Regions from separate parts of the Scandinavium sp. M-37 genome, predicted to be linked through region 1. Evidence: predicted binding sites of a transcription regulator. Region 1 holds the regulator's gene; the other holds the start of a gene.

Region 1 (4,197 bases):
GCGGAATCCAGCATCAGTAGCGCAATCACGCTGCTGGCCTCCGCTTCGGTGCCTTCGTCATTGCGCAGCCACACTTCAGCATCGTAATTTTGAACCAGTTCAAACAGCTTCATCGCTGGGCGGGCGTGCATCCCCAGCTTATTGGTGATTTCAACGGTGTGCTTTACGCTCATGTTTTACGTTTTTCCAGCGTCCGGTGACGAGACTGAACGTTTTTCCCGCGGGAGCGGAAATAGTCAGCCAGCTGTTCGGCAATATACACCGAACGATGTTTACCGCCGGTACAACCAATCGCGACCGTCAGATAGCTGCGGTTGTTGGTTTCCAGCATAGGTAACCATAGCTCAAGATAGCTACGCGTCTGGTAGATAAAATTGTGAACTTCTGTATGACGGTCGAGGAATGCAGCAACCGGTTTATCGAGGCCAGTCATCGGACGCAGCTTCGGGTCCCAGTGCGGGTTCGGCAGGAAACGGACGTCAAACACGTAATCGGCATCAATCGGTATCCCATGCTTAAAGCCGAAGGATTCGAACACCATCGTCAGCTCACGTTCACGCTTGCCGAGCAGGCGCGTACGCAGCATTTCAGCCAGTTCATGCACCGACATTTCAGAGGTATCAACAATCAAGTCCGCACGCGAACGCAGCGGCTCAAGCAGATCGCTTTCCTGATCGATAGCGCTTTCCAGCGACAGATTCTTGCTGGAAAGAGGGTGTAGACGACGCGTATCGCTGTAACGACGGATCAACGTGTTGCGATCGGCATCGAGGAACAACAGTTGCGGGGAGAAGCAGTCAGGCAGATTTTCCATCGCCTGCTCAAAAATCTCCGGCGATTCCGGCATGTTACGCACATCAATGCTGACCGCAGCAGAGATCTGCCGGTCAGCCAGGCTTTTCGCCAGTTCCGGCAGCAACACCACCGGCAGGTTATCGACGCAGTAAAAGCCCATATCTTCCAGCGCACGCAGAGCCACAGACTTCCCTGAACCCGAGCGCCCGCTGACGATCATCAGTACCATCAGTCGTTTCTCCTTACGACAACCGACTTACCGTTAGGCATCGTCATCACCGCTATCGTCGCCGGTGATAATTTCATACAGCTCCTCATCGCTCTGCGCACCGCGCAGACGGCGGCAGATGGTTTTATCCGCCAGGCGTTTGGCGACCAGCGACAGCGTATGCAAATGCGTTTTGGTCTGGTCGGCAGGCACCAGTAGGGCAAACAGCAGGTCAACCGGCTGATTGTCTATCGCATCAAAGGCAATCGGGGTTTCGAGCTGCACGAACACGCCAACGGCGCGCGTGGTGTCCTCTTCCAGCTTGCCGTGTGGAATGGCAATGCCGTTACCGATGCCGGTACTGCCCATCTTTTCACGGGTCAGGATCGCCTCAAATACCACCTGTGGCGGGATGCTCAGCTGTTTAGCTGCCAGTTCGCTGATAATTTCCAGCGCACGTTTTTTACTCTGGCAGTGAACAGCACTGCGGGTACATTCCTGGTTAAGGACATTGCTCAGTTGCAGAGCGGAATCGTTGTTCATCATAATTTCACCTGCGTGCCGCCTGACCCGAAGAGCCGGATCAGGCGCACGGCCGGACAATTAGTGTTGTTTCAGTTTATCTTTATGTTTGGTCAGCTGTCTTGCAAGCTTGTCGATAAGACCGTCTATTGCGGCATACATATCCTGCCCTTCCGCACTGGCATGAATTTCGCCCCCGTTAACATGCAGGGTGGCATCCGAGATATGAGTCACCTTTTCCACTTTTAACACAATATAGACCTGATTAATCCGTTCGAAAAACTGCTCAAGCTTGGCAAATTTGGTATTCACAAATTCACGCAGAGCGTCAGTGATTTCGACGTTGTGTCCTGTGATATTGAGCTGCATAGTGTCTTCCTTATCGGTTGTGTCAGACCAGCTGTTTACGCTGGTTGGACGGCGGAATGGATAAAGACTCTCGGTACTTTGCAACGGTGCGGCGTGCCACCATGATACCCTGTTCGGACAGCATGGTGGTTAGCTTACTGTCACTCAGTGGTTTCGCGGGATTTTCCGCGGCAATTAACTTCTTCACCAGGGCACGAATCGCTGTCGACGAGGCTTCGCCACCGCCTTCAGTGTTCACGTGGCTGGAGAAGAAATACTTAAGCTCAAAAATGCCTCTTGGGCTGTGAAGATACTTTTGCGTTGTCACGCGCGAGATAGTCGATTCATGCATCTCGACGGCCTGAGCGATATCCGCCAGCACCATCGGCTTCATGAATTCTTCACCCTTTTCGAAAAACGCCTGCTGCTGTTCGACGATACAACGACTCACCCGGAGCAGCGTGTCATTGCGGCTTTCCAGGCTTTTGATCAGCCATTTCGCTTCCTGAAGATTACTGCGAATAAACTGGCTATCGGCATCGTTACGGGCGTTATTACACATCCCGGCGTAGTGCTGGTTGATTTGCAAACGCGGAATGCTGTCGGAATTGAGTTCGACCATCCAGCGGCCGCTTACCTTGCGTACCAGCACGTCAGGAATGACGTATTCCGGTTCGCCGGTCTGGATAGACTGACCCGGACGCGGGTCCAGTGATTGAATCAGCGTCACCGCTTCTTTCAACACGTCTTCTTTCAGACGCGTGACGCGCATCAGGCTGCGGAAATCGTGATTGGCCAGCAGAGAGAGATGATCGCTGATAATCGTTTTGGCTTCCGCCAGCCACGGTGTCTCTTTGCCAAACTGAGAAAGCTGGATCAGCAGGCAGTCGCGCAGATCTTTTGCCGCAACGCCAACAGGATCAAAGCGCTGTATGCGTTTCAGAACCGCTTCAACCTCATCGAGATCGAGCTCGTCGTCGCCAATGCTTTCGAGGATCTCTTCCACTGAGGCGGTGAGATAGCCGGTGTCATCGACGGCGTTAACGATAGAGGTGGCAATGGCGCGATCGGTGTCGGAGAACGGCGTCAGGCCAACCTGCCACATCAGATAGTCCTGAAGCGACTGGGTGGTTTCACCCTGATAGATTGGCAGCTCGTCGTCCTGATAGTCAGTGCCTGTCCCCGACGGTGTACCAGCGGTGTAAATTTCATCCCAGCTGGCGTCGAGGGGCAGCTCATCGGGCATCTCTTTCTGCTCGAGGGCATCGACGGTATCAAACGTATCGTTGGCTTCGTTGTCGGTTTCTTCTTGTGAATCCACTTCCTCGTGAAGATCGGTTTGCTCAAGCAGGGGATTACTCTCCAGCGCTTGCTGAAGTTCCTGTTGCAGCTCGAGCGTTGAAAGCTGCAACAGGCGAATGGCCTGTTGCAGTTGCGGCGTCATGGCGAGCTGTTGACTGAGCCTTAATTGCAAACCTTGCTTCATAATCAGGGCAAATTTCTCCGGCCAGAAATGGTAATTATCTCTACCCTATCAGAGTCTGAAGTCTTCCCCAAGATACACACGCTTAACATGCTCGTCCTGAAGGATTTGTTCTGGCGTACCGTGTGCAATCAAATGCCCCTGGCTGACGATATAAGCACGCTCACAGACCGCTAACGTTTCACGCACGTTATGGTCGGTAATCAGCACGCCGAGGCCGCTGTCGCGCAGATGCTCGATAATACGTTTGATGTCGATAACCGAAATGGGGTCAACGCCGGCAAAGGGTTCATCCAGCAGGATAAATTTAGGATTTGCTGCAAGCGCACGGGCGATTTCCACACGGCGACGTTCACCGCCGGAAAGTGCCTGGCCGAGGCTGTCGCGCAGGTGCTCAATGTGGAACTCTTCCATCAGCTCGTTGGCGCGGTCGACACGCTGCTCGTTGCTGAGATCGTCCCGGATTTGCAGCACGGCCATCAGGTTATCAAACACGCTCAGGCGGCGGAAAATAGAGGCTTCCTGCGGCAGGTAGCCTATTCCGCGACGGGCGCGAGCATGCAGCGGCAGCAGGCTGATATCGTCATCATCAATGATGATGTTACCCGCATCACGCGACACAATGCCGACGACCATATAGAAGGTGGTGGTTTTACCGGCCCCGTTCGGGCCCAGCAGACCGACGATTTCGCCGGAATTGACCGTCAGGCTAACGTCTTCTACGACCCGACGGCCCTTGTAGGCTTTCGCAAGATTCTTTGCAGTTAAAGTTGCCATAACGTCTTAGTTACTCTTTTTAGGCTGAGCCGGTGTGGTGGTTTTGCCGCTCTTATCCTGCAGC
Region 2 (4,197 bases), on a different contig from region 1:
AAATTCAGCGGCTTTTTTACATGCAGAAGACGTTAATTACGCTTCTTTTGGCCCACGGCCAGCACGTTTACGGTCGTTCTCGGTCAGGTGACGTTTACGGATACGGACAGAAGTCGGAGTAACTTCTACCAGTTCGTCGTCATCGATGAACTCAAGAGCCTGTTCCAGCGTCATTTTGATCGGTGGAACCAGAACCGTTGCTTCGTCTGTACCAGACGCACGCATGTTGGTCAGTTTCTTACCGGTCAGGCAGTTCACAGTCAGGTCGTTAGAACGGCTGTGAATACCGATGATCTGGCCTTCGTAAACTTCTGCACCGTGACCCAGGAACAGCTTACCACGGTCCTGCAGGCTGAACAGAGCAAACGCAACCGCTTTACCCTGACCGTTGGAGATCAGTACGCCGTTGTTACGCTGGCCGATTTCGCCTGGCTTAACGTCGTCGTAGTGGCTGAAGGTGGAGTAAAGCAGACCGGTACCGGACGTCATGGTCATGAACTCGGTACGGAAGCCGATCAGGCCACGTGCCGGGATCAGGTAATCCAGACGAATACGGCCTTTGCCGTCAGGGATCATGTCTTTGACATCGCCCTTACGCTCGCCCATAGCCTGCATGACCGCACCCTGGTGCTGTTCTTCGATATCCAGAGTTACGTTCTCGAACGGCTCTTGCATACGACCATCGATCATACGGTTGATAACTTTCGGACGGGACACAGCCAGTTCGAAGCCTTCACGACGCATGTTTTCGATAAGAACGGACAGGTGCAGTTCACCACGACCGGAAACACGGAACGCATCCGCATCTTCAGTTTCTTCAACGCGCAGTGCCACGTTGTGCACCAGCTCTTTGTTCAGGCGGTCGAGGATCTGACGTGAAGTCACGTACTTACCTTCTTTACCACAGAACGGAGAGGTGTTGACGTTGAAGAACATGGTAACGGTTGGTTCATCAACGGACAGCGCTGGCAGCGCTTCAACCGCCTGCACATCGCAGAGGGTGTCGGAGATGTTCAGCTCGCCCAGACCGGTGATAGCGATGATATCGCCCGCTTCCGCTTCGGTGGATTCAATACGCTCCAGGCCGAGGTGGGTCAGGACTTTACCGACTTTACCGTTACGGGTTTTACCTTCGCTGTCGATGATGGTGATTTGCTGGTTAGGCTTCACTTTACCGCGCTTGATGCGACCAATACCGATGACACCAACGTAGTTGTTGTAATCGAGCTGGGAGATTTGCATCTGGAACGGACCATCAAGGTCAACGCTTGGTGCTTTAACGTGGTCAACAATCGCCTGGTACAGCGGAGTCATGTCTTCCGCCATATCGGTGTGATCGTTACCGGCAATCCCCATCAGTGCAGATGCATAGATGATTGGGAAGTCGAGCTGCTCGTCAGAAGCATCGAGGTTAACGAACAGGTCAAAGACCTGATCCACAACCCAGTCAGGACGCGCGCCAGGACGGTCAACTTTGTTGATAACCACGATCGGACGTAAACCATGGGCAAATGCCTTCTTGGTTACGAAGCGCGTCTGCGGCATTGGGCCATCCATTGCGTCAACGACCAGCAGCACGGAGTCTACCATGGACATTACACGTTCAACTTCACCACCGAAGTCGGCGTGGCCTGGGGTATCAACGATGTTGATACGGTAGTCATTCCATTTGATAGCGGTGTTTTTAGCGAGGATGGTAATCCCACGCTCTTTCTCCAAGTCATTGGAGTCCATCACGCGTTCGGTGGCTTCAGCACGTTCGTTACTGAAAGTACCAGATTGCTGCAGCAGCTTATCGACCAGGGTAGTTTTACCATGGTCAACGTGCGCGATGATGGCGATGTTACGCAGATTTTCGATCACAACTTTGCCTCAGGCATTAGAAATAGCGCGTTATTGTACACGGATTAATCGCACTACAAAACAGGATCACAAACATCCTCTGCAAACAAGTATCGCAGAGTTGGCCTGTGATCGCTTTCACGAAGAGTAAAAAGGGCCTAATTACACAAATTGCACCAAAACAGTGCCCGTATTTCACACATGAGCACTATTTTGGTGCAAGATATCCATCATGGTGCAGCCCTTTTGCACTATGGTGCGCATCATAACGCCTTTTGGGGGGCATTTAAAAGTTGGCACAGATTTCGCTTTATCTTTTTCAAGGCAACAACGCCACATAACGTAGTGCCAAGAATAGTTCGTTACCACGACGACAATGACAAATCCGGGAGAGTTTAAGTATGTCCGCTGAACACGTTTTGACGATGCTGAACGAGCATGAAGTGAAGTTTGTTGATCTGCGCTTCACCGATACTAAAGGTAAAGAACAGCACGTCACTATCCCTGCTCACCAGGTGAATGCTGACTTCTTCGAAGAAGGCAAAATGTTTGATGGCTCCTCGATTGGTGGCTGGAAAGGCATTAACGAATCCGACATGGTTCTGATGCCAGACCCAACCACTGCTGTCATTGACCCGTTCTTCGAAGAATCTACCCTGATTATTCGTTGCGATATTCTCGAGCCAGGCACCATGCAGGGCTACGACCGTGACCCGCGTTCTATCGCGAAGCGCGCTGAAGAATACCTGCGCTCCACTGGCATCGCCGACACCGTCCTGTTCGGACCAGAGCCAGAATTCTTCCTGTTCGACGATGTGCGCTTCGGTAGCTCCATCTCCGGCTCACACGTTGCTATCGACGACATCGAAGGCGCATGGAACACCGCAACCAAATACGAAGGCGGTAACAAAGGTCACCGTCCAGCAGTGAAAGGCGGTTACTTCCCGGTTCCACCGGTAGATTCTTCACAGGATCTGCGTTCTACCATGTGTCTGGTGATGGAAGAGATGGGCCTGGTAGTTGAAGCTCACCACCACGAAGTGGCGACTGCGGGTCAGAACGAAGTGGCTACCCGCTTCAACACCATGACCAAAAAAGCGGACGAAATTCAGATCTACAAATACGTTGTGCACAACGTGGCGCACCGTTTCGGTAAAACCGCGACCTTCATGCCAAAACCAATGTTCGGTGATAACGGTTCCGGTATGCACTGCCACATGTCTCTGGTGAAGAACGGGACTAACACCTTCTCTGGCGACAAATACGCAGGTCTGTCCGAGCAGGCACTGTATTACATCGGCGGTGTCATCAAACACGCTAAAGCCATCAACGCCCTGGCGAACCCAACCACCAACTCCTACAAGCGTCTGGTCCCGGGTTATGAAGCACCGGTTATGCTGGCTTACTCTGCCCGTAACCGTTCTGCATCTATCCGTATTCCAGTGGTTGCGTCCCCGAAAGCACGTCGTATCGAAGTGCGCTTCCCGGACCCAGCGGCTAACCCATACCTGTGCTTCGCAGCACTGCTGATGGCTGGCCTGGACGGTATTAAGAACAAGATCCACCCAGGCGAAGCAATGGACAAAAACCTGTATGACCTGCCGCCGGAAGAAGCGAAAGAGATCCCACAGGTTGCGGGTTCTCTGGAAGAAGCACTGAACTGCCTGAACGAAGACCGCGAGTTCCTGACAGCGGGCGGCGTGTTCACTGACGAAGCTATCGATGCATACATCGCGCTGCGCATTGAAGAAAACGACCGCGTTCGCATGACTCCGCATCCGGTTGAATTCGAGCTGTACTACAGCGTTTAAGAAAAATAATACTCAGCGGATTTCTTGCCGCAGCAAGGCGGCAACTGAGCGAATCCCAGGAGCATAGATAACTATGTGACTGGGGTGAGCAAAGGCAGCCAACACAGCTGCGGTAAGAAAGACGTAGAGGATTTTGTTGCCGTGGAACTTTTGGCCCATCTTCGGATGGGCTTTTTTCTCCACCAACTAACTGATTTCAGACGCTTAGCGACCAAAAACCGCTATAATGCACTAAATTGGTGCACACTTTTTCAGGAGACTGCTGGATGGCAACAGGCGTGCTGCCCGATGCTGGGCAGATCCTCAATTCTTTAATCAACAGTATCTTACTGGTCGATGACGAGCTGGCGGTGCATTACGCCAACCCGGCAGCGCAGCAGCTGCTCGCCCAGAGTTCGCGTAAATTATTCGGTACACCGCTGCCGGAACTGTTGAGTTATTTTTCCCTGAACATCGGCCTGATGCATGAAAGCCTGCAGGCGGGTCAGGGCTTCACTGACAACGAAGTGACGCTGGTGATTGATGGTCGCTCGCATATTCTTTC

What was found. The regulator sigma-54, encoded in region 1, starts transcription at its own class of promoters, with help from an activator protein. The targets are predictions, from matches to a motif close to GTTGGCACANNTTTCGCTNT.
Region 2: glnA (glutamate--ammonia ligase) is a predicted target of sigma-54. The motif match lies at 2,135-2,154, and genes of this name have one in related genera.

The regions. Positions count from the first base shown of each region.
Region 1 is NZ_JBIGIN010000024.1:11,808-16,004, forward strand. It holds gene npr (PTS phosphocarrier protein NPr) at 1-173, opposite strand, end outside; gene rapZ (RNase adapter RapZ) at 170-1,024, opposite strand; gene ptsN (PTS IIA-like nitrogen regulatory protein PtsN) at 1,058-1,549, opposite strand; gene hpf (ribosome hibernation promoting factor) at 1,607-1,894, opposite strand; gene rpoN (RNA polymerase factor sigma-54) at 1,917-3,359, opposite strand; gene lptB (LPS export ABC transporter ATP-binding protein) at 3,408-4,133, opposite strand; gene lptA (lipopolysaccharide ABC transporter substrate-binding protein LptA) at 4,140-4,197, opposite strand, start outside.
Region 2 is NZ_JBIGIN010000035.1:25,247-29,443, forward strand. It holds gene typA (ribosome-dependent GTPase TypA) at 37-1,863, opposite strand; gene glnA (glutamate--ammonia ligase) at 2,244-3,653, shown strand; gene glnL (nitrogen regulation protein NR(II)) at 3,920-4,197, shown strand, end outside.